Regions from separate parts of the Rossellomorea oryzaecorticis genome, predicted to be linked through region 1. Evidence: riboswitches for the same ligand, from Rfam matches in the RefSeq annotation. Region 1 holds a riboswitch; the other holds the start of a gene.
The links. Region 1 has a riboswitch for S-adenosylmethionine ahead of ACKA06_RS19700 (Na+/H+ antiporter NhaC family protein). Riboswitches for the same ligand answer to the same signal wherever they lie in the genome.
Positions count from the first base shown of each region.

Region 2: it holds a riboswitch for S-adenosylmethionine, as region 1 does, so the genes downstream of both, ACKA06_RS05960 (methionine ABC transporter ATP-binding protein) here and ACKA06_RS19700 (Na+/H+ antiporter NhaC family protein) in region 1, are expected to answer to the same signal.

Region 1 covers NZ_JBJOSA010000027.1:29,178-41,685, reverse strand. Annotated here, with positions in the region: gene ACKA06_RS19740 (ABC transporter permease) at 1-38, opposite strand, end outside; gene ACKA06_RS19735 (ABC transporter ATP-binding protein) at 51-983, opposite strand; gene ACKA06_RS19730 (response regulator transcription factor) at 1,295-1,927, opposite strand; gene ACKA06_RS19725 (sensor histidine kinase) at 1,924-3,027, opposite strand; gene ACKA06_RS19720 (DUF2533 family protein) at 3,420-3,683, shown strand; gene ACKA06_RS19715 (DUF2187 family protein) at 3,727-3,999, opposite strand; gene ACKA06_RS19710 (phosphotransferase family protein) at 4,133-4,987, opposite strand; gene ACKA06_RS19705 (MFS transporter) at 5,840-7,012, opposite strand; SAM riboswitch class I at 7,281-7,385, shown strand; gene ACKA06_RS19700 (Na+/H+ antiporter NhaC family protein) at 7,470-8,786, shown strand; gene ACKA06_RS19695 ((S)-benzoin forming benzil reductase) at 8,832-9,590, opposite strand; gene ACKA06_RS19690 (helix-hairpin-helix domain-containing protein) at 9,660-10,127, opposite strand; gene ACKA06_RS19685 (ABC transporter permease subunit) at 10,143-12,122, opposite strand; gene ACKA06_RS19680 (EAL domain-containing protein) at 12,255-12,508, opposite strand, start outside.
Region 2 covers NZ_JBJOSA010000003.1:378,031-390,538, reverse strand. Annotated here, with positions in the region: gene ACKA06_RS06005 (hypothetical protein) at 1-1,049, shown strand, start outside; gene ACKA06_RS06000 (DUF7305 domain-containing protein) at 1,104-2,585, opposite strand; gene ACKA06_RS05995 (prepilin-type N-terminal cleavage/methylation domain-containing protein) at 2,592-3,020, opposite strand; gene ACKA06_RS05990 (type IV pilus modification PilV family protein) at 3,025-3,465, opposite strand; gene ACKA06_RS05985 (Glu/Leu/Phe/Val family dehydrogenase) at 3,710-5,089, shown strand; gene ACKA06_RS05980 (YfhE family protein) at 5,218-5,373, shown strand; gene ACKA06_RS05975 (DUF1659 domain-containing protein) at 5,593-5,811, shown strand; gene ACKA06_RS05970 (DUF2922 domain-containing protein) at 5,850-6,068, shown strand; gene ACKA06_RS05965 (hypothetical protein) at 6,123-6,815, opposite strand; SAM riboswitch class I at 7,321-7,427, shown strand; gene ACKA06_RS05960 (methionine ABC transporter ATP-binding protein) at 7,518-8,531, shown strand; gene ACKA06_RS05955 (methionine ABC transporter permease) at 8,521-9,186, shown strand; gene ACKA06_RS05950 (MetQ/NlpA family ABC transporter substrate-binding protein) at 9,214-10,029, shown strand; gene ACKA06_RS05945 (ABC transporter ATP-binding protein) at 10,448-11,581, shown strand; gene ACKA06_RS05940 (carbohydrate ABC transporter permease) at 11,578-12,489, shown strand; gene ACKA06_RS05935 (carbohydrate ABC transporter permease) at 12,492-12,508, shown strand, end outside.

The DNA.
Region 1 (12,508 bases):
ATCATGAGAAGTTGTTTTTTTATGAATTGGACAATCATCTCTTACCCCTCCTAATCCCTCAATGCTCTTCCTGTGAGATGCAGGAATACATCTTCCAGGGTCGGTGTCTGCCGGTCGATCGTGACAATGATGGCTTCCGTTTCATCAGCGATTTGAAAGATCTGATTGAATGGGTGCACTTCTTTCGGAATGACGACCGTGACCGTTTTCTCATGGGAGGTGACGGACTTGAAGACTGCAAGTTCTTTCAGCTTTTCCACAAATGCCGGCGAATTCTTATCCAGCTTGATGAGAATGGTAGATTCAGAAGAAAGGATAGACTTGATTTCATCTTTTGTTCCAGAAGCGATAATGGTGCCTTTATCCATGATATAAATACGGTCACACAGGAACTCCACCTCTTCCATGTAATGACTGGTGTATAAGATCGTCATGTTTTTTTCCTTATTCAGCCTTTTTACCTCTTCCAGGATATAATTTCTGGATTGTGGATCGATTCCCACCGTCGGTTCATCCATGATGAGGATTTCAGGGTCATGCAGGAGTGCCACCCCTATATTAAGTCTTCTCTTCATTCCTCCAGAGAACGTCTTTACAACATCGTTCTGGCGGTCTGTCAGACCGATCTGCTCTAAAATGTCCTTTATTTTCCCCTTTAATTCCCTGCCGCTCAGACGGTGGATCTTTCCGAAGAATTCAAGGTTCTCTTTAGCCGTTAAATCGGTGTATAATGCAATCTCCTGAGGGACCACCCCCAGTACCTTTCTCAGCTTACCCGTCTCTTGAAGGATGCTGTCATTATGCAGTCTTACATCTCCTTCTGTCGGGGAAATGAGTGAAGAAACCATGGAAATCGTCGTTGATTTCCCGGCTCCGTTTGGCCCGAGAAGCCCCACTGTTTCTCCTTTCTCCAAAAAGAGATTCACACTGTCCACCGCTTTATTTTTCTTGAAACGTTTTGAAAGGTTCACCACTTCCAGCATCAAATCAGCCCCTCTGTCCTTTATACTCTTATTGTATTTCGTATAATTAAATCCTCACACTTACCTCTGTCACTACTTTGCCTGAATCGGTATGACCTCCGTCACTTTTTAAGAAAAGTTCTTTTGCATACTTTGTTGTTTTACACATGGTATTTTCAGCTTGTCTGTCCTATTATTGTTGGAACTTGAGTTCGAAAAGAGCACGTCCTCAAGCTATATTCAGGCTGCAATCAAATTTTTGAAAAGCAACAACCTTTTAGAAAACAACCTTCAAAAAGCGCAAAAAAATGACCGGCCCATGATCGGGTCAGTCAGGCGATGTCATGTTTGACTGCATATATAGCCAGCTGTGTCCGGTCCCGGAGTTCCAGTTTCTGAAGAATCTGGGTCAGGTGATTTTTTACGGTGCCGACGGATAAATGAAGCTCACCGGCTATCTCTTTATTTGTCCTCCCCTGGCCCACCAGCCGGGTAATCGATAGCTCCCTTTCGGTTAAAGGATGATCTGCTTCAGGGTTTTTCTTACGGGACAGCAGTTTAGGAACCACTTTCGCTGCCACTTCATCCTGCAGGCTCATGCCGCCTTTCAAGCAGCTGTGTATGGAACCGATCAGCTTATCCCCTTGAGAGGTTTTCAGCAGGAATCCGTTCGCTCCTTCTTTTAACGCCTGCAATGCATATTCATCATCATTGAAAGTGGTCAAAATAAGGATCTTCACCTGTGGCCATTGTCTTTTTATGAGCCGGGTCGCTTCCAGTCCATTCATTTCAGGCATGCGGATATCCATGACAACCAAATCAATGACATGAATACCCATTTGATCGACGGCTTCACATCCGTTTTCAGCTTCGGCAACGACCCTTAACGCGTCGTCCTGTTCAATCATCATTTTCAGACCCTGCCTTACGATCCCCTGGTCTTCAACCAATAAGATCCTCTTCATGCCGTAGCCACCTCTTCCAACGGGAACGCCCCTCTCAGTATGAATTCTTTATCTGTTTGATGGATTTCAAGCTTGCCGCCAAGCTCCTCCACCCGTTCTTGCATATTGGTTAATCCGAAGCCCATTTGGAAGGGACGGACATCATCGAGTTGATTGGTGATTTTAAAATGGAGATGCCCGAGCGCCGTCTTGCCGAGCATCACCTTCACTTCCTTAACGGAACTGTGTTTCATGGCATTCGTTATCCCTTCCTGAATGCAGCGGTACACCGCAATATTCTGTTTGTTCGACAGCCGGGTTGAGAGCACCCCCTGCTGGGTCGTCAGCTCAACCATGACGGCACTTTCCGATTCCAGTTTCCTGATCAACTGGATGACAGATTGGATTCCTTCGATTTCCCCTTCTTTAAGCGCCTTCACCGCTTCCCTTGTTTCATCCAGGCTGTCTGCGGCAAGGTTTTTTATTTCTTTGAAAAGGGAACGGCCATGCTGAATGGATAACATCTCGATTTTCATCAGGAGTGCCGTCAAATTGTGACCGACAGAATCATGGATTTCCCTTGCAATCCTCGTCCTTTCCTCGGCTTTTGAATTCCGCTCCGTAACATACAGCACTCTTTTCAGCTTCCTGTATTCTCCTAGCAGCTGATCATAAAGATTTCTTTGTTCCTTCAAATCATGACTCCCCTCATTCACTTTCCATGTCATAAAGAAGAACATGGCGAAGAAAGGGATGACAGCAGGTGTATAGGAATCCCCAAAAAGAAAAGCTTCAATCCCAAAGAAAAGAATGCCACTATACATGAACATCCGGTATGTTCCGGGAAGAAGCTGGATGCTTGCTTCAAGATGGAAATAACAGAAGATGCACCAGGCCAGCAGCGGTTCCGGGCTCACTAAGCTTGAAATCAGAAGCAGCAGGGTCTGGCATATGTAAAGGAAAAGCCTGCTCCTTGAAACAGGTGTGATGAAGAAGAGTGCAAATGAAAGAGAACAGATCAACATCAACACAATCATCGAAATGGAATTTTGAGAAGAATCGTAGATATACGTCCCCCAAAGCACGCTCAGAAAAATTGTCCGTACGATAATAGCTGCCAACAAGACTCCCCCTTCCCCTCACTTACTTTGAAACTACTAAAACAACAGGTTCAAGTCAATAACATAATTGGTATATTTCAGTGCGGGTTGGCGGATTTTCATTCATATTCGTCCTGAATGCCAGATATACCTATCTAATGATTGATTGAGGAAACTGTTTGTTTTAGTTCGTTCCAGCAGTTGATTGGAGTGCAAGACGCAGACTCCTGCGGGAAAAGCGGTGCTGGTGAGACCCCGCAGGAGCACAGCGACGAGGAGGCTCACCGCCCGCCCGCGGAAAGCGAAGTCTTGCACGGAAATCAACTGCGTTGTATAAAACCGGCATTGCCAATTCCATCAGATAAAAGCATAATAAAGACATAGAAAATTAACGGACTGAGAGGAATGAGACCATGAGTGTACATAAAGACATCACTAAACATTCAACCAGGCAAAACCAGCTTGTACAAAAGTTTATGAAACTGGACGAAGAACGGGAGATGGCGATCGATGAAGCGGTGAAGCTTTGTCAGGCCGGCGAGGCTTTTACGACAGACCGGATCAACGAGGCAACCCGGGAAATCAACACCCTTGCACGACAGGGAGTCGTTCCGCAGAGGAAAACAGTGACCGTTGAAATGGTCGAGGAGTATGCAGCAAGGCTGAATAAACAATAAAGAAAAGGCTGACCCCGCAGATTCGGGGTCAGCCTTCTTCTTATTATGCTTTTAACGCACTGTTCCAGCCGTCATAAACGAATACCGGCTGTTTGTCATTCTCTGCTCTTTCGACGATGACGTAATTTTTATGGGCGACAACCGTCTGGTTATCTGGAAGATCCAGTTTCTTGGCAGTCTCATTATCTACTTTAATGATGACGGTGTTTTCTCTTAAAGTGGTCACCACTCCGTTTACTATATGCTTCTTACGTTTGAATTCAATTTTATCTCCAAGGTTTGCATAATTTTTCGAGTACACGAAGTTGTTATTCATTTGAATTGTCTCCTTTTATAATTAGTGGTCTATGGCTCGATCTATTTAAGTTGATTGATTATAATTTTCTTACCGTATTTGTACCACTTGTTGAGAAAATTCAAACCTTTTCTGATAAAATTTTTTCCGAAAACTATTTTCTATACCCTGCCAGTCCACTTTCAAAAGCTTGCCTGTCTCCGTTTTCCGCCCCAAACAATGCTTCCTGCAGTGCAAACGTACTCTTGTAAAAATGGATTCTCTCTTGAAATGAAATTATTTCAGGATAATGAGGAATCATCATATTCATAAATTCTTCACCATAGCTCGCTAATATCCCCGCCACATCATAGGCAGGGTCCCCGATACCGGCCCCGCCGAAGTCGATGATGCCGGATACCCTCTCATTCTCCCATAGAATATTCGAGCATCCGAAATCCCCGTGCACGATACTTGCTTCCGCAGATTGAAAGGACCTGAAATAAGCAGTAAAGCGCTTTTCCGTTTCTTCAATCGCCTCCTGTTTCATGAACGGAAATACCTTTGTCTCCAGCCTTCTATACAAATCTTCCATTTCTTCAACGACCGGATTCTGTTGAGCCGGGCTGAGTACAGTGTCCGCGGGAATGCTGTGCAGTTCTTTAAGGAATACAGCCAGGTCCCCTGCTGCCTGCCGCCTCCCTGTATCATCAAGGCCTGTCATCTCTTCTCTCCATAATGGAGATCCGGGTAAAAGGCGGTAAGCTGTAAAAACCTGTCCCGGTTCTTCCGGTTGAAAGGATTGAAATTCCGGCTTCGGTACAGGGATGGAGAGCTTTGGTGAGACACTCTCCAGAATCACTGTCTCTTTCTTCAGCTGTTCGATCCCCCCTTTATACTTTGGAAACCGGAAAACCCATTCGTCATTGATGATCAACACATCATTATTCTGACCTTGTTCATTTTTAGAGTAATGGTGGATGATGAAGTTCGGTATCTTCTCTTTAATAAGATTGATTTTATCTTGCATATTCTTCTCCTCTTCCTGACACATTTATCATTTTCCTTATCTATTAATTTGATGTCACTTCGTTAAATACCTTTTCTGCTATAAAAAAGACGCTCTCCGTTCAGTAACGGGTTCGGTTTTCGAGTACAAAAACTTGATTCGCCCGTAATTTAGCAGTCCAATTCGTAACTATATTGGACTGCTTCTTTTTGTTGATATCAAGGTTTTCAATGATCTTATAAGAGTTTTAGCACCCGAATTCGCACTCCTTTTAGCAAGGTGACAGAAGTTATTGGCAACGTGTGTATTCGAGTGCTTATTGATATACAAATCAAGGCCTATTCAACTAACGGGGCAGTTTTGTCTAATTTTAGATTTTGGGGAAAATGATGTTTGTTAAAGTAAACCAGCAATAAAGCATGCTGCTTAGATGATTCTATTTTGGCGGTAAATTTATAAGCGGAGAAATTCCGTCTAAGGCAGCTGGAGGAGGGTTAAAACGCTGAAATAAGGGGAGAAGTTCCGCTTAACTGCTCAATATGTAACAATATTTAATGGATATTTTACTATAAGCGGAAAAACTCCGGCTATTATTCGTGAAATAGCCGCATTTTTCGATTTAAACGGAATTCTTCCACTAATTTTCAAACGCCAGGGAACCGGCTCTCCTTGTTCTACATAAGGGTGCTAATTATTAATAAAGAATGATGATAAAAAAGCTCGAAACATAATGGCTTCGAGCTTTTTTACGTGCTCATTTCACTGCTAAAGTGTCTACTAATTGAACTGGAAATTACCGTGCGAAAGCACTGCTAATTCAAATGGTGTACTTCAAAACCGAACCCGTTACCGTTTCAGGGAACGTCTTTCTCCTTAATAAGCCAGTGCCTGCTTCTTTTCTTCTTTCATCAAGACAAAGCAAAGGAGGATGCCGATCATGGACAGGAAGGCGAAGAATAGATACACGGCGTAGATGGAGAAGGTCTCCAGGATAAAGCCTCCCACAAACGTGCTGAACCAGTTGCCGAGTCCGTTTCCGATCGCCGAATAAATCGTGACGGCCGTTGCGGTGATGTGAGCGGGCGTAATTTCCCGGATATAACGGAGGCCTGCCGGGACGAACAAACCGATCGCAAGACCCTGCATGACAGCAGAGCTGTATACAAGCCACAGGCTCGGTTCAGTGAAATAAAAGAGCCAGCGGATCATGGAGGCAGCTCCTGCGAGGGCCGCGACCGACAAAAGTCCGAACCTGTCGATCCAGCTGCCTGCGATTCTCATGAACGGAACTTCCGATAATACAGCAATCAAGAATGCGAGCCCTATCCCTGCATATGTCCCGCCCGAATCTTCGACGAATAATCCGAAGTATGTATTATTGGCGAGATTCGGTCCGAATACCATGAAGGTGACGACCAGGAATATGAGGAATTTTTTCAGTCCGAACAATTCTTTCATACCCGCTTTCAAATCGAGCTTGGCCGAGGCTCGTTCCTTTGGGAACCGGAAAGCAAGTACAGCCGACAGCACCAGACATATGAAGAATGTATAGAAAATGATAGTCGGGCCGATGAACCCTTCGGACAGTTTTCCCATCACATATACCGCGACACCAAAGCCCAATGAACCAAATAATCGTATATTTCCATAATTATATTTCACTTTACTCGTATATTTCAGGCTGATACTGTCAGAAACGGGTATGATCGCGCTCTGGAAAACAGCGACAAGGATGGCTGTCAGGAGAATCCCGTAATACAGGTCAGTCACCAGGTATCCCAGTGCAAAAATCCCCGCAACAAGTGACGTAAAAGAGAGTACCTGGGTCGGACGGTTTGTCGTGTCGCTCACCATCCCCCAGACCGGCTGAAAGAAGATCATCATGATGGGTCCGATCGACATGATGGTCCCGATCTGGTAGCCATTCAAACCGACACTTTCACTTAAATAGACGCTTAACAGCGGGTATAGACTGCCCACCCCAAAAAAAGTCAAAAAATAAAAGCCTTGCAAAGTAAAGACTTGATTACGCACCGTTTTTTCCACTTCCGTATCCCCCAGATGTTTTTTTATCCCTATAATACTAGACCTATTTTAGAAGATTGTAAATCCTTTTTATGGATAAAAAAAGACCCTGCGTCTTTCGTCCATTATAAAGGATCCTGTTAGCATAGGGCTTCCCCGGATTGGATCGAATGGACTGGAAATCTTTTATAGTCCCATTAAAAGAATACGGACAAATTTACGTTTGACTTTTTCTCTTAAACGCCTTAAAGTATGTAAGTATAATTTTTAAATGAATATAAACGTATTCTTCTTATCCAGAGAGACGGAGGGACTGGCCCTGTGATGTCTCGGCAGCGGACTCATTTTGAGTGCTGTGCCACATCCAGCAAGCATGATGCTTGAAAGATAAGGGGAGAGTTTCTTTTAATGGAAACCTCTTCTTACCCAAGAAGAGGTTTTTTATTTTCCAACACCATATGCCAAAGGAGTTGTTCAAATGTTTAACGAAAAAGGAAATTTTCTGGCGTTACTGCCATTAGTCATATTTGTTGCACTGTTTCTCGGTGCGGGAATCATTTCAGGTGATTTCTACGCATTCCCGGTACTCGTTTCCATTATTATCGCAGCCGTAGCGGCACTGCTTATGAACCGTAAAGAGTCACTGAATGCAAAAGTGGAACGCTTCGCCAAAGGGGCGGGACACCCTGATATCATGATCATGGTGTTCATCTTCCTATTAGCAGGGGCATTCTCCGGAGTCGCTGAAAAAATGGGTGCCGTTGATTCAACGGTGAACCTGGCTTTATCTGTACTTCCGGAAAATTTGATTATCGTTGGTTTGTTCATCATTGCAGCATTTGTTTCATTATCCATGGGGACCTCAATGGGTACGATCGCAGCGCTTGCGCCGATCGGTGTGGGAATCAGCAACGGCACTGACATCAGCATGCCTATTGCCATGGCAACAGTCATCGGGGGTGCGATGTTCGGTGATAACCTCTCCTTCATTTCCGATACAACAATCGCGGCAGTGCGCACGCAGAAAACAGAAATGAAAGATAAGTTCAAAGTGAATTTCTTCATCGTCCTGCCTGCTGCCATCCTGACGATGCTCATCTTGTTCTTTATCACGGCAGGCAATCAGTCTGCGGTTGAGGCAGGAACGTATGACTGGGTGAAGATCCTCCCTTATCTCGGTGTCATCATCGGGGCATTGGCAGGACTAAATGTGTTCGTGGTGTTATTCGGAGGCATCGTTCTTTCAGGCATCATCGGGTTAGCCGATGGAAGCTTTACCCTTTCGAGCTATTTTGGAAGCGTCGCTGACGGAATGACAGGTATGGCAGAAATCGTCATTCTTTCCGTCCTGATCGGAGGCGTTGTAGAACTGATCCGGTATAACGGCGGCATTCAGGCGCTGCTTTATCTTGCAACACGCAAGATCCGCTCGCCAAAAGGAGCCCAGCTTGCAACTGCAGGACTTGTAAGCTCAACAAATCTTTGCACTGCGAATAATACAATCTCTATCATCATTGCGGGTCCGCTTGCGAAAGAAATCGGTGATAATTACGGTGTCGACGCACGTAAATCGGCAAGTATTCTCGATATCTTCTCCTGCTCCGTGCAAGGCCTGATCCCTTATGGAGCCCAGGCGCTGCTCGTCGCAGAAACAGCGGGAATCTCTCCACTGAGCATCATTGCATATGCTTTCTATCCGATCCTGACAGCAGTATGCGGATTGGCTGCGATCCGCTTTGCGCTGCCGAAGTTCACGCGGGCAAAAGCGCCAAAGGCAAGCACAGCACGCTCATAATATAAAAAGAGACAAAACCGATTAAGGATTTGTCTCTTTTTCTTTTTATAACAAGTCATTCACGTGATACAATTTGCCGGACTCCACGTCTTTTTCCGTTACAAGATCCACAAGGGCGCCAGCTACTGTATCCGCACCCCTCAGCATCCCCTGCTCCTTGTATCGCTTGAAGTTTTCTACATCTGCGAAAGCTTCTTCAGAAGAAGAACGGATGGTGCCCTGCATATCCGTGTCCATCACTCCCGGACTGAACGCAATCACTTTGTGGCGGCTGCCCATTTTTGAAAGTTCAAGACTGACGGTTTCGGTCAGCATATTGATGCCGGCCTTCGTGGAACAATAGGTACTCCACCCATAGACTGGCCTGCTCCCCGCCCCGGAACTCACATTGACCATGATCAGCTTGCTTCTATCAGATTCTTGCAAGGCTTTCAGCATTTCATTTGTAACAATCATGGGGGACAGCAGATTGACATTCACGCTTGTCTCAAGATCGGCATTCTCCACCTGCCCCGATGGATTGATAGGTGTCACCACTCCGGCGTTTTGAATCAAAAAGACTCGTTCGGCGTTGGCTTCCAATACTTTTTCTCCTGCCTTCTTCGCTGCCTTCCCGGTTTCATCGGGATTGGAAAGATCGCATCGCACGAACTCATAGGAGACTCCTTCTCCTTCACACATCGATTTTAGTGCCTCATTATCCGATCTTGAAATATTGATCAGTGAAATCCCCTTTTCAATGAAGAGCTTTGCGATTGACTCCCCAAGTCCCCTGGTGGCACCCGTTACGATTGCATAATCCATCCTATCCTCTCCTTTCTTATATGAATTGATTATATAGGAGAATAGGTGAATCAAGAAAGTTTTTCGTCCTTACCGCTTCTCGTCCCAAGCCTTTGTCGGACGGTCAGTGGGATAGCCGTGTTCAGCCCTGTATGCTTTTCTTTCAGCGGTGAAGTCCCACCAATTCTTTTCACTGTCAGGATGCCGGGCATGGTGGACAACACAACGTAAGGAATCTTCTACACAGGGATCCATCCACACTCCGTATTTTTTCTCGAGTGCGATAATGAGGTCTTCCCCTTTTTCATCCTTGATCTCTTCAAATGTATGAAACTGCAAATCTTCGACGACGTTATGGGCCATGTTCGGACCGATGGAAGGAATCTGCTGGAAATTGGACATCCCGACCAGATATCGAGCTCTTTCAAGCGGGATCCCCAGTCTTTCACCCAGTTCTTCCGGGGAATATGTGTTGATTTCCTTCAATCTTATTTTTTCCCGGCGCAAGGAACTTCTTTCTTCATCCGTCAAAGGAAGCTTCGGACTCTTAGCGCTCATTTTTCACAACTCCTTTTACCCTTTAAAAGTCTGATGATTCGTCAATTTGAAATCCTCCATGACCGGTTGGTACTCTTTCCTTTTCACACGCTTCTTTTTGCTCTTGATCGGTGTGTTGTTTACGAGTACGCCGACCTTCTTCTGCTGAATTTCCTTCACTCCCTGGACGATGAGCTGCATCGCGATGATAGCGATCATGAAAGCAAAAAGCGGGGCAAGTACGACCCAGTATTTACCCGTCATCAGTGAATACCTTGCAGAGCTTATCAGCCCTGACCACTCAAAGGTACCGGTCTTAGGCGGGTCAGGCATGTCGCCGCGCGTGATGATCGTTCCTCCCAAGAATAAGTGAAATAAACCTAGGTGAACTAATATGAGCAGCGTCTGAATGAATTGATGGCCGAAAATAATGAATAGCCGAGGTGCCAAATGGGGGAATAAATGGGTCCACAGCAAATGCTTATTACTTCCTCCAAGCAGCTTGGCAGAAAGAACAAAGTCTTTCTTTCCTATCAACTTCAATTCATTCCCGATAAGCACGGTGGTTAAGGGTAATACCAGTATCGTCAGCAGGATAGCTTCAAAAATCAGCCGTTCAAATATTGAATTTTGAAATCCCTGAGCAGGAGAACCCCATAATACGGGTCTCAGCAATAAATAAGCAATCAAACTCAAAGGAAGGAAATGGATGGAATCCACCATCCGGTCCAGCCAGTTTTTCCGGTATTCTTTTAAATGAAAGTGATACACCACACCAAGGTAGAACCCTCCTACGACCCTTAAAAACGCAACGATCAACGCAAATAAAAGTGTATATTTAGCCCCCACAATCATTTGATCCATGATGCTGTATCCAAAAAAATCAGATCCTAAAATCATCTCTTTGGATGGAGGATGCGGCGGTGCTGAGATAATCCGCCCTTCATCATTTTTCATGTAATTAATAAAGTTGATAGGTTTTTCTTTAAACAGCGGAAATATGAAACTATACGCGATCATGATAAAAATCATGCTGAATCCGGCTGCAAACTTAGGGTTATGCATATGCTGCCACCATAACTTTCTGAGGGTGGCAGCCCATACCCATATTCTCCATTCCCGAAAGTGATTGCGGTCTTTCTTATATTTAGTAAGGTCTTCCCCGCTTCCATCATTCACCCACAGATATACTCCTTGATATATGACAAAGAATGGGGTGAAAATGAGTAATAGGGAGACTGCAATGACAATCGGCCTGAAATCATCAGTGATGAAGTACGTTATTCCTCTCGTATTAAAAATTGTTTCGATGATGAACAAACTTGAGAGCATGCCCCAGATAATGATTTTTCCATGATAAAAAAAGCTCGGTGACACATTTTTCATTACATGTGAACGGAATATTTTCCATTTTGATAACCCTTTGCTTTGTGCGAATTCAATATGGGGTTTCATAAATTCCTCTTCTGTAATTAAAAGAAGAATCCGAAAAAAAGAGATCATCGGTATGACAGCGAGAGTAATCATCGGGGCAAGATATACCGTCTCTTCCCCGTAAGCGGTAAATAGCATTAACTCAACACCGAATTTTTTGAATATAAAAACAATGAATAATTGGAGAAGAAAAGCAAACATCAGATCCGGAACAGTTTCAAGCAGATTTAGAAGCTTCTTGATCGGTTCAGTCAACCAGCGGGGCAGAAAGACGGTAATCAAATTTAAAATTAGTGCAAGCCCGAGACCTATGGCCAAAGCTCCCCCCAAAATCTTTAAGGAGTATAGGTATGGCGTCCATAGAAATTCCAACAGCTCAACAGGTTGATTCTTGTAATAATAAATCCAATTCTCCGGCTCAATGAAATAAAATATAAACTTGATGAATTCTTCGAAGTAACCTATGAAGTTATACACTCCTCGCTCACTGAATGCTTGAGGAGCTATACTAACAGCCAAAATACCCATCAAACCAAGAAAATAATAAAATATCATTTTCATCGGAAACTTCAAAACCCTCATAATAATCCCCTTTTTCCTTTTTCTTCAGTTTAAAGGAAGCTGTAAATTTTTTCAATTTCATTTCAATTAAAACAATTTCATTTCATATGAAGTTTCCGTTCCCCGACAACTCCTATTCAAGCCTTTTTGTTATTATGCAAGCAGCTTACTCGGCTTCCCGAGAAAATATCCCTGCCCAATGGTAATGCCAAGTTCTTTGGCTGCCAGCATATCTTCTTCCTTTTCAATTCCTTCCAAAATAATGATTGCATCATTTCCGTAAAATTGTTGAAAGAAAGAGATGAATCTCTGTTTCCTTTTACTCCAGGCAAGCTCTTTGGCAAAATACCGATCAAGCTTGATGATATCGGGTTCAAATTCGATGGACTTCTTTATCGAGGCCGTCC
Region 2 (12,508 bases), on a different contig from region 1:
TAGCATCTGCCCAGTTATCACTGAATGCCGCGGATGAACAAAGCTTGGACGGAGCAAATAAACAAAAAATTGAACAGGAATTACTGCCTAAATTAAAAGGGATCGAAGAGTACAACCGTATCGTTCCGACTGCCAATCAGCTCCAAAGCAGGATTAATACTATGGCTGGAAAAATAAAGAGTAACCCGCTCGATCAGGGTTTATCAAAACAGTTCACTTCCATAAAAGAAGAGCTTGCTGACTTTAAAAAGCAAACAGCTAAAATTGAAACTTCATCCATCAAGCAATACTTTCAAAACAGATATATGCCGCAAATCACCCGCTTAGAGGAGCAGGTGGCTGCATATCAACATGCTTCAAATCAAATCAATGAGCTGCAATCAATTGCCGATCAATTGTCGTTTTCAAAAGCTGAGTTCCTGCAAAAGGTTTCAGAGCTGTCCGGTAAAGTGGCCGAATTACCATACAGCGATGTGAACAAGGGGCTGCAAGAAAAAATCAACACTGTTTCGAAAACTTACGAACGCAACCAGCTGACTGCTATGGAAGAGAAGAAACGGATGGAGGAAAAAAAGAAAGCGGAAGAGGAGCGCCTTGCAGAAGAGAAAAGGAAAGCAGAGGAAGAAAAAGCTGCTCAGAAAGAATATGAAGAAATCTTTCCAATGGAATTTATCGAAATCTCCCCTGATGGTCATAAAATCATCAACAGCAGACAGCCATATAATGATGAAAGCTTCTATAAGTATGATGAAATAGCCAAAAAACATGGGGGAAGATATTATTACACTCCAAGCTCTGATGTAGCGGCTATTTTCAACAAGGAAAGAAAAGCGATTGCCTTTATTAACTATGGATTCTCAACAGGTTTGGAGTACAAAGAATTGTTCGTGGACCTTTATGTTTATTACACCGGGACCCCAAGAGAGGAAGCGTCAAAGCTGATTTCAAAGGTTATTGAAACAGGAAAACCTGTTGAAATTGGTGAGGGGAATGGAGAAGGCTCCAGGCTTAGCTTCGAAAATGGAAGATTGCATTATGGGATGTGGTAAATTGTAGGGATTATAGATAAAAAAACAGCTTCCTGTCGTACAGGGAGCTGTTTTTTATGGAGAAGTCTCCCGTAAAGGGTCTGATTTAATTAAATCATTCGGAGTGTCATTGCCGCTGTTTGACCCAAAAGGTACGCTTGATAAATCAAGATCCTCAAATTCAGCATATGCCCCGCCATCCGCTTCAAATGAACGGGACAGAATCATTCCTTTGACGCTGCCTCCGCCTGTGATCCTGAAGTCGGCAAAAGGTGCATAAAGTAAGGAAGAGTAAGTACGGGCTCCTCCTGAGATGGTCACTTCATCTCCCCCAGTGAATATATGACCCTGGAATCCCCCGCCACCGGTGAGCTCGATATCGGCTGTTTCTGCATAAACGGAACCGAAGATCTTTTGATTTCCGCTTAACTTTACTTTTTTAGAATCCTTTAAATAAATATGCAGCCGTTCAATATTTCCATTATTATTAATGGTGCTCCCGGACCCCATTGATATTTCGTCATTTACATAGAACGTCAAACTGCCCGTGCCGGTTATATTGATATGACCATTTTGAACGTTCAGATGATCAACAACAATTGCTTTGTCTGAATCCCCCACATTTATGTTCAAGGTATAATTGCTGCTTAACTTAATTTCAGAAAGAGAGGCATTTCCATTCAATTGCAGTGTATAGTTATCTGCCAGATAGTTGTCTATCAAAAGCCTCCCGTTCTTTACCACATCATGTTTATTCCACTCCGTACCAATTCTTTGGTCAGGATAAACAGGAAACTCTGGATAGGAAGGAAAGGGAGGCAATGTCAAAATAACAGGACTGTCCATCGGCAGGGGCTCCTCAATGTCCATATAGTGAGGGGCATCGATCGCTCCGTCTTCTGCGCCTTTCGGTACATAAATACTGCCGTTTCGGTGTGCTGCCCCGCCTTTGAAGGAAATCGTCCCCGATGAGTCCGAGTTGGTTCCCATATTCCCGCTGATGATTGCTCCTCCTTTAAGGGTAATGGTGGTGTCGGTATAAACCGCCATATCCTCGGGGATTGAAAGGCCCGTTTTTTCTTGCCAATTTACCGTGAATGGCTTTTCTACGGTTCTTGAGCGCTCACCGATCATTCCGATTGAGGTTATTTTATAGTTTTGTAGGTCGTCTTCTTCATCTTTATCATCTTCTTCTACCTTTTGAATGCTGACGGTGGCTTCTGGCTGTTCACTATAAACTGTTTCAAAAGAGTTTACTATTACAGGGCGTAAATATTCCCGATCCACAAAATCATTAAAATCAGAAAAAAAGTCTTTCTTATTTTCTGCGTTGTTATAAATATCTTGAATTGCCTTTTCGACCTCTCTCATGTGAATAGTTACCCCTGCTTCCGCAATATAATATGAAGCCTGGTGGGAGCGTTCTATGGAGTTTTGTTTGGCATGGTTGACAGAAAAGGTCAGCAAGCCCAGCCCGAGAACAGATAAAACGACCAATAGCATCAGCATAGAGGCAAGTGTCATTCCATCTTCGTTTGCCCATCTAAATTTTTTCATCCAGGTTTACTCCCTTATGTAAAGATTCGTAGATAGTGAGGCAGTCTTATTAAACTCGTTAGGCTCACTTTTAATCTTAATTGTAATTTCATTTCCGGTTCTCTTGATCGTGAACTCGGCAATCCCTTCTTCGATTACGATGTCGTCTCTATAAAATCTGTTCCCTTGCAGCCTGAACTCTCCATTCTGAGTCTTAATTTTATTATTGGTAATTGTTATTTTATCAGTTGGAGCAGTCCGGACCTCCTTGGTGATAACGTTCATTACATACCGTACATTGGCTTCGTGTTGAATCTGATCCGACTGACTGCTGAACTGCTTCTGACCAAATAGATGGGTGTTGCTGATTAACATAATCACCATGCTTAAAAGAGCCAGTACAGCCAATAACTCAACAAGCGAAATTCCTTTTTGATTTTTAAAAAGAGCTCTCATGTCCTTACTCCCATCTGTAGATCGTCTCCATTTGGGCCTCTAATTTGCTTTTGGTATCATCGGCATACACCTTTACAAGTACATTGGAGAGTTCATCATCGGGCTTCTCTATTAATAATTCTATATAAGTCCCGTCTTTATATTGTACATATTGATACCAATCATCTTGAGAACCTATAAATGTCATCTCATCCACATGGTTGACGGCCTCATTAAATTGGTACTCGGTAGTTAATTGATAGACGTTTTCCATGACAGTCTGTGCCAAATAAGTGGAATCCAGCATGTCCGAAGCAGCCTTCGATGAACGCATGGATTGAGTAAATATAGGTACAAAAGTAAGGATGATCAAAGAAAGTATGGCGATGGATGCAATGATCTCTACCAACGTAATACCTCGTTCAGAAAAAATGTCTTTCCACTTTACTCCCATTTGATCATCCATCCTCCTCTTTTTTCTTCTAATATTACTACTATAGTACCATATATTTCTAAAGTGTTGATGTCTCATAGATTTATAAATTTTGAACGTTGGACATCTTTTTAACTGTTTTACGGGAGTTTCCACCTTAATAATAGAAATGATAATGAAAACGCATTCTAAAAATGATGAGTTTCCGTTTTTCATCACTTTTATTGGGTAAAATTATACATATAGAACAAAATTACTAATAATCTGGAGGGGAAACATGATCAGTCAAACACGAGACATCGTTCAAAAATCATTGGATGCACTATTGGAAGACGAGCATTTTATGCCGGAATTGCAGGGGGAAGCTAGGAAACAGGCTTTTACATCACTGACGGCCATCCTGTCGACTCCAAATCATATACATAAGTCATTCCTGCGGGTCCCGCTTGAAAATGGGCGGGTCGACCGGATTCCAGCTTTCCGTGTTCAGCATAATAACGCCCTCGGACCCTATAAGGGCGGGATTCGTTTTCACGAGATGGTCAATGAGGATGAGGTAGTGAATCTTGCTTCGCTTATGACTCTTAAGAATTCTCTTCACGATGTTCCATTCGGCGGCGGGAAAGGCGGGATTATCATCAATCCGCGCGAATACACCGATAAAGAACTTAATCTTATTGCAAAAAAATATGTTCAGTATTTCAGTGACGTCATCGGTCCGGATAAGGATATCCCGGCGCCTGATATGGGCTCCGGCGAGCGGGAGATGGACTGGATGATGGCAGAGTACAAGAGCATTCACCCCGGCTATCCCTACAGGGGAAGCTTCACCGGGAAGAGCGTGATCAACGGTGGTTCATTGGGACGCCGTGAAGCCACCGGAAAGGGTGTTTATTTTACCCTTCGCTATATGATGCATGATTTTATTAAAAATCAGAAGAATCTGCTGGCGAAAACGGATAATGTGTTTGCCAAAACCGCATTGAAATATGAAAACAAGCCGTTGACCATCTCCGTCCAGGGATTTGGAAACGTAGGATCGGTCGCGGCTCTCGAGGCCTACCAATCCACTCATCTTCAGAATAAAGTGGTGGCTGTGAGTGACCGAAACGTCACGCTTTATAATGCAGACGGACTGGATATCCCGGCACTGGTCGAATTCACGATGAGGAATAAAGGAGATCTCCCGGTAACCGATGATCAGCTGAAGGAGATTGATGTGAAAGCAGATATTTCCGACAGGGAGGACGTTCTGTACCTTGATGTGGATGTCTTGATCCTTGCTGCATTGGAAGACCAGATCCATAAGGATAATGTTGAAAAAGTGAAGGCAGGCATACTCGTCGAGGGAGCGAACGCTCCGGTCACAACAGAGGCGGATGAATACCTCAGTAATAAAGGAATCATCATCGTGCCGGATATCCTCGCTAATGCCGGCGGAGTCATCGTTTCCTATTTCGAATGGCTGCAGGGCAGGGAAACCCAGTTCTACTCGGAAGACGAGGTATTCAGACTGTTATTTGAAAAAATGCAGACAACGCTCGATACGGTTCTGCCGCAGTTCTTCGGGGATCCATTCCCGCTGCGCCAAAACTGCTATATCCACTCTGTTACGAAGCTGTCGACGATTTTATATAGGCAAGGAAAGCTTTACTGAATTAACGCGTAGAGGGACGGGCCTTTAGTAAGCTAAAGGCCCGTCCCCCTTCCTATGTTTAGGTGAGTGTCTGCTGGGTAAAGGATTTGTAGAGAGACATTAATATCTTTGAAAGGAGAGATTTCAGCATGGCAGAACGACATGCGAAGAAGCTTCCCTACAAAGGGATTAATACGGAGAAGAATAATGGACTGACGGATACGCAGGAAGTACTTTGGGCGAAAGAGTTCAAGAAGGCGACGAAGGCCGGGTATCCGGAAGAAGTGAAGAGTGATCGTGAATAGTGGAGTGACGTTAAAACCCTCTTATAACCGCATTTTAAATGTGGTTATAAGAGGGTTTTTTATTGTTGGGAAATTGGAGAATCAAGGTCGATTAGGCAAAAATGGACGAGCCCCACCCTTATTGATACTGCTTATGGAATTATTAATGAAAATGTTTTTTCTTAGGTGTCCTTTTCCTCCCCCAATCCCTATATAAAAGGTGAAAGGAGGTGAGGCACAATGGCAACAGCGGATTTGAAAGGAACGAAGCTGAGATTTGCATATAACGACGGGATGGATGAGAAAGGCAACCCGAAGTACAAGTACAAATCATACAGCTACATCAAAGGTTCGGCCACTGCAGATGAGATGCACAGCGCGGCTCAATCACTTGCAGGACTCTCCGAGAAAAACTTATTCAACGTAGAAAAGATCCAAAACTTCGATATCAACGCATAATGGGGGTGGAATTTTTATAGAAAGGAGGGGATTTTAACATGGCAAAAGTACTTGAACTTGAATTCAAGACAGAAACCGGCAAAATAGCGAAAATCAGCGTCAACGATCCAATCGACCCGATCGATACCGTCCAGGTGAAAGCAGCAATGGACAACCTTATCGCAACCGGCGTATTCGGAAGCTCAGGCGGCGCACTGGTAAGCGTAGATGGCGCACGCGTGGTAGAACGTAATGTAACAGACTATGAAGTCTTATAATAAAAAAAACTCACCTGATTTGTTCTTCAGGTGAGTTTCTTCATGGATAGGAGCCTAACGCAGCGGCACCTCAAATGTTTCCTCATCCATCTTCACTTGGAGTACTAAAGGTTTATCCGTTTGGGATACTGGTTTTGGCACCTGGGCGTAAAAATGGACCTTGCTTTCCGTTAAAGCGTCGACGCTGGACAGTGTTTTAAATGTATTGCCTTCCTCTGTTTCAGCAGCACCGTACATGTCAAATTCGTGCTTGCCGTCATAAGTCAAATAAAAGTTTATCGGGGACAACGGTCCATCAAAGCTGACTGAATCAGTTGTGTCATTTGAAATGGTTCCAGTCATATGTAAGAAGATTTCAGAATCACTGATGATTTTCCTGTTAGACATCGAGTCTTCAGGGTCTGCATTGGAAGATTTGAATTCGGTAGTGAATTCAGCTTTATCCAGCGTGATAATGACTGAATCGTCATCGTATTTAAATACCTTCTTCTCATCCAGGATGTTTTCAGAAGGCTGGGCATCTTGATCTTCCTCTTTTTCAGTTGATGCTTCAAACACTTCGCCTTCACTTTCATCTTCGCCTGCAACTTCAGCGCTTTCATCCCCGTCGGTATTTTCCATTGAAACCTTTTCGTTATCTTTGTTTTCAGCATTGGCATCCCCAGAAGATTTCTCCGAAGTTCCGCAGCCTGCAAGCAAAAGCATAAGTACTGCAATCAACATTGCATTCAGTCGTATCATTTTCATCAATCCTTCAGCTCCCATAGTTAATAGTTTACTAGTAAACAAGCAAAAAGCCCCAACTAATTTAACATATATTCCCTTATTCTGCTAGATTAAAACATCTATTTTACTACAAAATGAAACTTTATAATCATGCGTGATTAGGTCTTTGTATTCAGTTGCGCACAAGGTTATCTACATTTTAATTAAACGTTTGTTTAAACCTTCAAAAGGCTGTCCCATCAAGAGTTTGAGATGTTAATCAAACGTTTGATTAAAAAGATAAAGGTGCCTTAAATGGGAGGAATGATTTTAGCTCAACCCAGCTTTTGATTGGAGTGGAAAGCGAAGCCTTCCACGGAAATCAAAAGCGGTATACAAGGAATTATTTTTGGAGGGGGATTTTCTTTTAACCACAACAAAGAAATCGCTTACATAAAAAATCAATTCAAAATCCTTTATTGACTTTCCAAAACAAACCATATAATATCACCTATAAGATTAAAAACTCAAACAATTAAATATTTTCAAATTATCAAGAGCGACCGAGGGATCAGGCCCTGTGACGTCCGGCAACCTCCATTTATGGAACGGTGCTAATTCCTGCAGAATGGGTTTCATTCTGAAAGATAAGTCGATGACATAAGCGCGATGCTTCTTTCAGTAATTGAAAGAAGCATTTTTTATTTGGCAAACAACATTGAAAAAAGAAAAGGGGTGTGAATGATGATCAGAATCAACAATCTAGTAAAAGAATACAAAACAAAAAAGCAGACGGTCCTCGGTGTGGATAATGTCTCCGTCACCATTGAAAAAGGGGAAATCTTCGGTATCGTCGGCTACAGCGGGGCGGGGAAAAGCTCTCTGATCCGATGCCTGAACTTACTGGAAAAACCGACATCCGGGGAGATCATCATCGACGGTCAGGACCTGACAAAGCTGAATTCCAGGGAACTCCGACTCGCACGTCAGAAAATCAGCATGATCTTTCAGCATTTCCACCTCATTAAAGCGAAAACGGTGTATGAAAATCTCGCTTTTGCTTTGAAAGCAGCCAGGGTGCCGAAGTCAGAAATTGAACCAAGGGTGACCGAATTGCTGGAGATGGTCGGACTTAGCGACAAAGCTCAAGCCTATCCCGCACAGCTGAGCGGCGGCCAGAAACAGCGCGTCGGAATCGCCAGGGCACTCGCAAACAACCCATCCGTCCTCCTATGCGACGAAGCGACCTCAGCACTTGATCCGAGTACAACAAAGTCGATCCTAAAACTGTTAAAAGACATCAACAAACAGCTTGGGCTCACAATCGTCCTCATCACGCACGAAATGGAAGTCGTAAAGGAAATCTGCGATCGGATGGCCGTCATGCAGGACGGGAGAATCGTGGAGGAAGGCCCCGTGTACGACTTGTTCGCAAACCCGAGACAGCCGTTGACAAAACAGTTTATTGAAAATATCCTGCAGTTCGAACTGCCGCCTCACCTATTGAAGAGCCGGACAGGCAAGCTGATCAAAATCCAGTTCAAGGGTTCGATTGCAGAGGAAAGTGTGGTTTCGGAAGTGTTTCAAAAATACAAGGTACGAGGCAATATCCTTCACGGAAAAATCGAATATATCCAGGAAACGCCGCTCGGAATTTTCATCATGGAGCTGATCGGCGAAGAGTCCGAAATACAGGCCGCCATCCGTTATATAACGGCTAAAACACAAAGTCTGGAGGTGCTCGACCGTGCTGCCTGATTCTTTGACTGCGATTTTACCAGAATTGAATAAAGCATTCCTCGAAACCATCTATATGGTCGGCATTTCACTGGCCATCGCGATCCTGATCGGCCTTCCGCTCGGTATCCTGCTTTTTGTGACAGACAAAGGATTGTTCCTGCAGAACGGCTTCATTAAAAAGATCGTCGGCTTCGTCGTCAACATGGTCCGCTCGATCCCATTCATCATTTTATTGGTTGCACTACTGCCGCTTACTAAACTACTGACGGGAACGACGATCGGGCCGACAGCTGCCTCCGTATCACTCTCTGTGGCGGGGATCCCGTTTTTCGCAAGAATGGTAGAGACCGCCCTTCGCGAGATTGATAAGGGAGTCATCGAAGCATCGGTGTCGGTTGGGGCGAGTCCATGGATGATCATCAAGGACGTCCTGCTGCCGGAAGCGAAGCCGGCCGTCATCCAGGCCGTCACGATCACAACCATCAGCCTGGTCGCATATTCCGCCATGGCCGGGATTGTAGGCGGAGGCGGTATTGGTGACCTTGCTATCCGTTTCGGCTATTACCGCTACGACAATACGGTCATGATTACCACGGTCGTCGTGCTGATTTGCCTTGTGCAGCTCATCCAATATACAGGCGACATTTTTGCAAGAGTAGTAGATAAACGATAATCAAAACATTCAGGGGGAAGATTTCAGATGAAAAAATGGTTTTTACTATTAGCAGCAGCATTGACTGTCAGCCTGCTGGCAGCATGCAGTGGAGAAGAAGCAAGTTCTGAAGATAAAAAAGAAATCACGATCGGGGCGACATCCGGTCCTTACAGCGACATGGTCACAAAAGCCATCAAACCAGGTCTTGAGGAAAAAGGATACACCGTTGAAGTGAAAGAATTCAGCGACTACATCCAGCCGAACAATGCACTCGCTCAGGGGGATCTTGACGCCAACCTGTTCCAGCACAAAATCTATATGGAAACATTCGCAGAGCAGCACGGTATGGAGCTTTCAGAAGTCATCGTGGTGCCGACTGCACCGATGGGGATCTATTCAGAGAAATTTGATTCTCTCGAAGACATCAAGGAAGGCAGCGCCATCGCCATCCCGAACGATCCGACAAACGCAGCCCGCGCATTCCAAATCCTCGTGGATGCTGAGCTGATCACATTGAAAGAAGGCACGGATCCGCTTACAGTATCTGAAAAAGACATCGATAAAAACGTTAAGAACCTGCAATTCAAACCGATCGAAGCGGCTCAGCTTCCAAGAGCAGTTGAAAGCGTAGACCTATCAGCAGTTCCGGGGAACTACGCACTTGCGGCAAAAATGGATCTCCTTGACGCGCTGCAGCTTGAGAACATGCCTGACCAATACCGCAACCGCGTCGTTATGAACACGAAAGACGTTGATTCACAGCTTGCAAAGGATATCAAAGCAGTCGTGGAAGCAGACGAATTTGAAAAAGTGATTGATGAAGAGTTCAAAGGTTTCGGGAAGCCGGAGTGGATGGAATAATTGCATACTTTAGTATAGTGAGGGACGGGCCTTTAGTAAGTTAAAGGCCCGTCCCTCACTGCGTTACCGTCTTAAACATCGCAAGTTTTGTTCATACAACCCCTTCTTCCCTCATATACTTTTCTCACGCTGGAATTTTACTTCCATATACACCTGACAAGTTCATACATTTGTGTAGAGACCCGGAGAATCACATCATGAGCTTAGGCGCACCTAGGTTATGTTTGTGATTCTTTTTATGTGCGGAACGGTTTGGAGTGTACCGGGTACACCGTCGACATTTTGTACCAGGTACCAAACCAATGAAATGTACCAGGCACACCAGCGCCGCATTGTACCAGGTACACCCTAAAAAGCAACCCACAAAATGAAAGCGCTAATATACCAACACCGTTTGTTAAAGAAAGGGGAAGAAGATGTGAAAAAAGTTGAACTCATTGACGTATCAAAATCCTACGACAAGAAGAATGAAGTCATCTCCAATATCAATGTCACCATCGAGCCTGGCGAATTCTTTGTGCTGGTCGGGCCGTCCGGCTGCGGGAAGAGTACGATGCTGAGGATGATTGCGGGGCTTGAGGATATTACGGCAGGTGTCCTGAAGATTGGGGACGGGGAAGTGAATAATTTGCCGCCGAGCAAGCGGAATATTTCGATGGTTTTTCAAAATTATGCCCTCTATCCCCATTTGTCCGTTGAGGAGAATATCGTTTTTGGCTTGCACGTGAAGAAGGTCCCGAAGGCGGAGAGGAAGGCGCGTTGTGAAGAGACGGCGAAGATGCTCGGCCTCTCCGATTATTTGAAAAGGAAACCTCGCGAGCTTTCCGGCGGGCAACGGCAGCGGGTGGCACTCGCCCGAGCCATCGTCAACCAGGCCCCGATCTGCCTGATGGATGAGCCGCTCTCCAACCTCGATGCTAAACTGAGAGCGCATATGAGATCGGAAATCAGGCAGATTCAAAGAAAACTCGGGATTACAATGATCTACGTCACCCATGATCAGGTCGAGGCGATGACGATGGGGGACCGGATCATGATCCTGCATGACGGGGAGATCCAGCAGATCGGGAAGCCGATCGACATTTACAATAACCCTGCCAATCCTTTCGTGGCAACCTTCATCGGTTCTCCGCCGATGAATATCGCAGAAGCGGAGTATGACACAGAAACGTCGCGGCTCCATTTTGGAACCGACGGCAACTTAACCATTCCAAAAGAAGATGAAAAATTCATGAAATCAGGCCGCATCATTGTCGGCATCCGCCCTGAACATTTGAAAACCGCCACAAAAGAAACCAAAGATAGCGACAAAATCAATGTTGAAGTCATCAATGTCGAGGTGCTGGGGAACGAAACGATTTTTTCATTCATGCTTGGTGAAAAAGAATGGATGGCCAAATGGACCGGCCAGTGGCGGATCAATGTGGGGGACGTAATCCCAGTTGTCATCAACTACGAATCCCTCTGCTTCTTTGACAGTGAAACGCAGCAGATCGTCAAAACCCCGACGGATATCGAAAACTATATGTTTGATCAGGAGGTGCTCAAATGAAGGCCGGCCCCAACGCAGCACCGGCAAGCCTGTGGAAAAAGTCCCTGAACGTCAGGACCGCCATGCTTTATCTGTTTCCTTCTATTCTATTATTTGCTGTTTTCATCTTTTATCCGATGTTCCGGACGCTGTATCTAAGCTTTTTCCTGACCGATCAGCAGGGGAATGCCGCCTTGTTTGTCGGACTTGAAAATTATGCTTATCTTCTCGAATCGCCCGAGTTCCTGAACAGCATCAAGGCGACCGTCCTGTTTGTGCTGTATACCGTCCCGATCGGGATCATATTGGCCCTTTTTCTCGCACTCATTGCGAATGAAAAATTGAAGGGCATCGGTTTTTTTCGGACAATGTTTTCATCTTCAATGGGGATTTCGGTCGCAGCTTCATCCGTTGTCTGGCTGTTTCTGTTCCATCCGAGCGTCGGGATGTTCAACAGACTGCTGAGCCACCTGCATCTCCCGCAGGTGCAGTGGCTGCTCGATCCCGAATGGGCACTGATATCCGTGTCCATTTCGACGATCTGGCTGAACACAGGATTCGCCTTTTTAATCCTGCTCGGCGGACTTCAGAACATCGATGAGTATCTCTATGAAAGCGCACGGATCGACGGGGCGGGGTATTGGTATCAGCTTAGGAGGATTACGATTCCAATGCTGTCGCCGACGCTTTTTTTCATCATCACGATTTCCCTGATCAATGCGTTTCAGACGTTCGGTCAGATCGACATCCTGACCAAGGGGGGACCTTCGCAGTCTACCAATCTCATCGTCTACTCGATCTACCGTGAAGCGTTCATCAACTATCAATTCGGTACGGCGAGTGCGCAGGCCGTCTTCTTGTTCATCTGCATTTTGATCGTGACGATTCTGCAATTCAAGCTCGGGGAAAAGAAGGTGCATTATCAATGAGTATGGGGAAGAAATTATT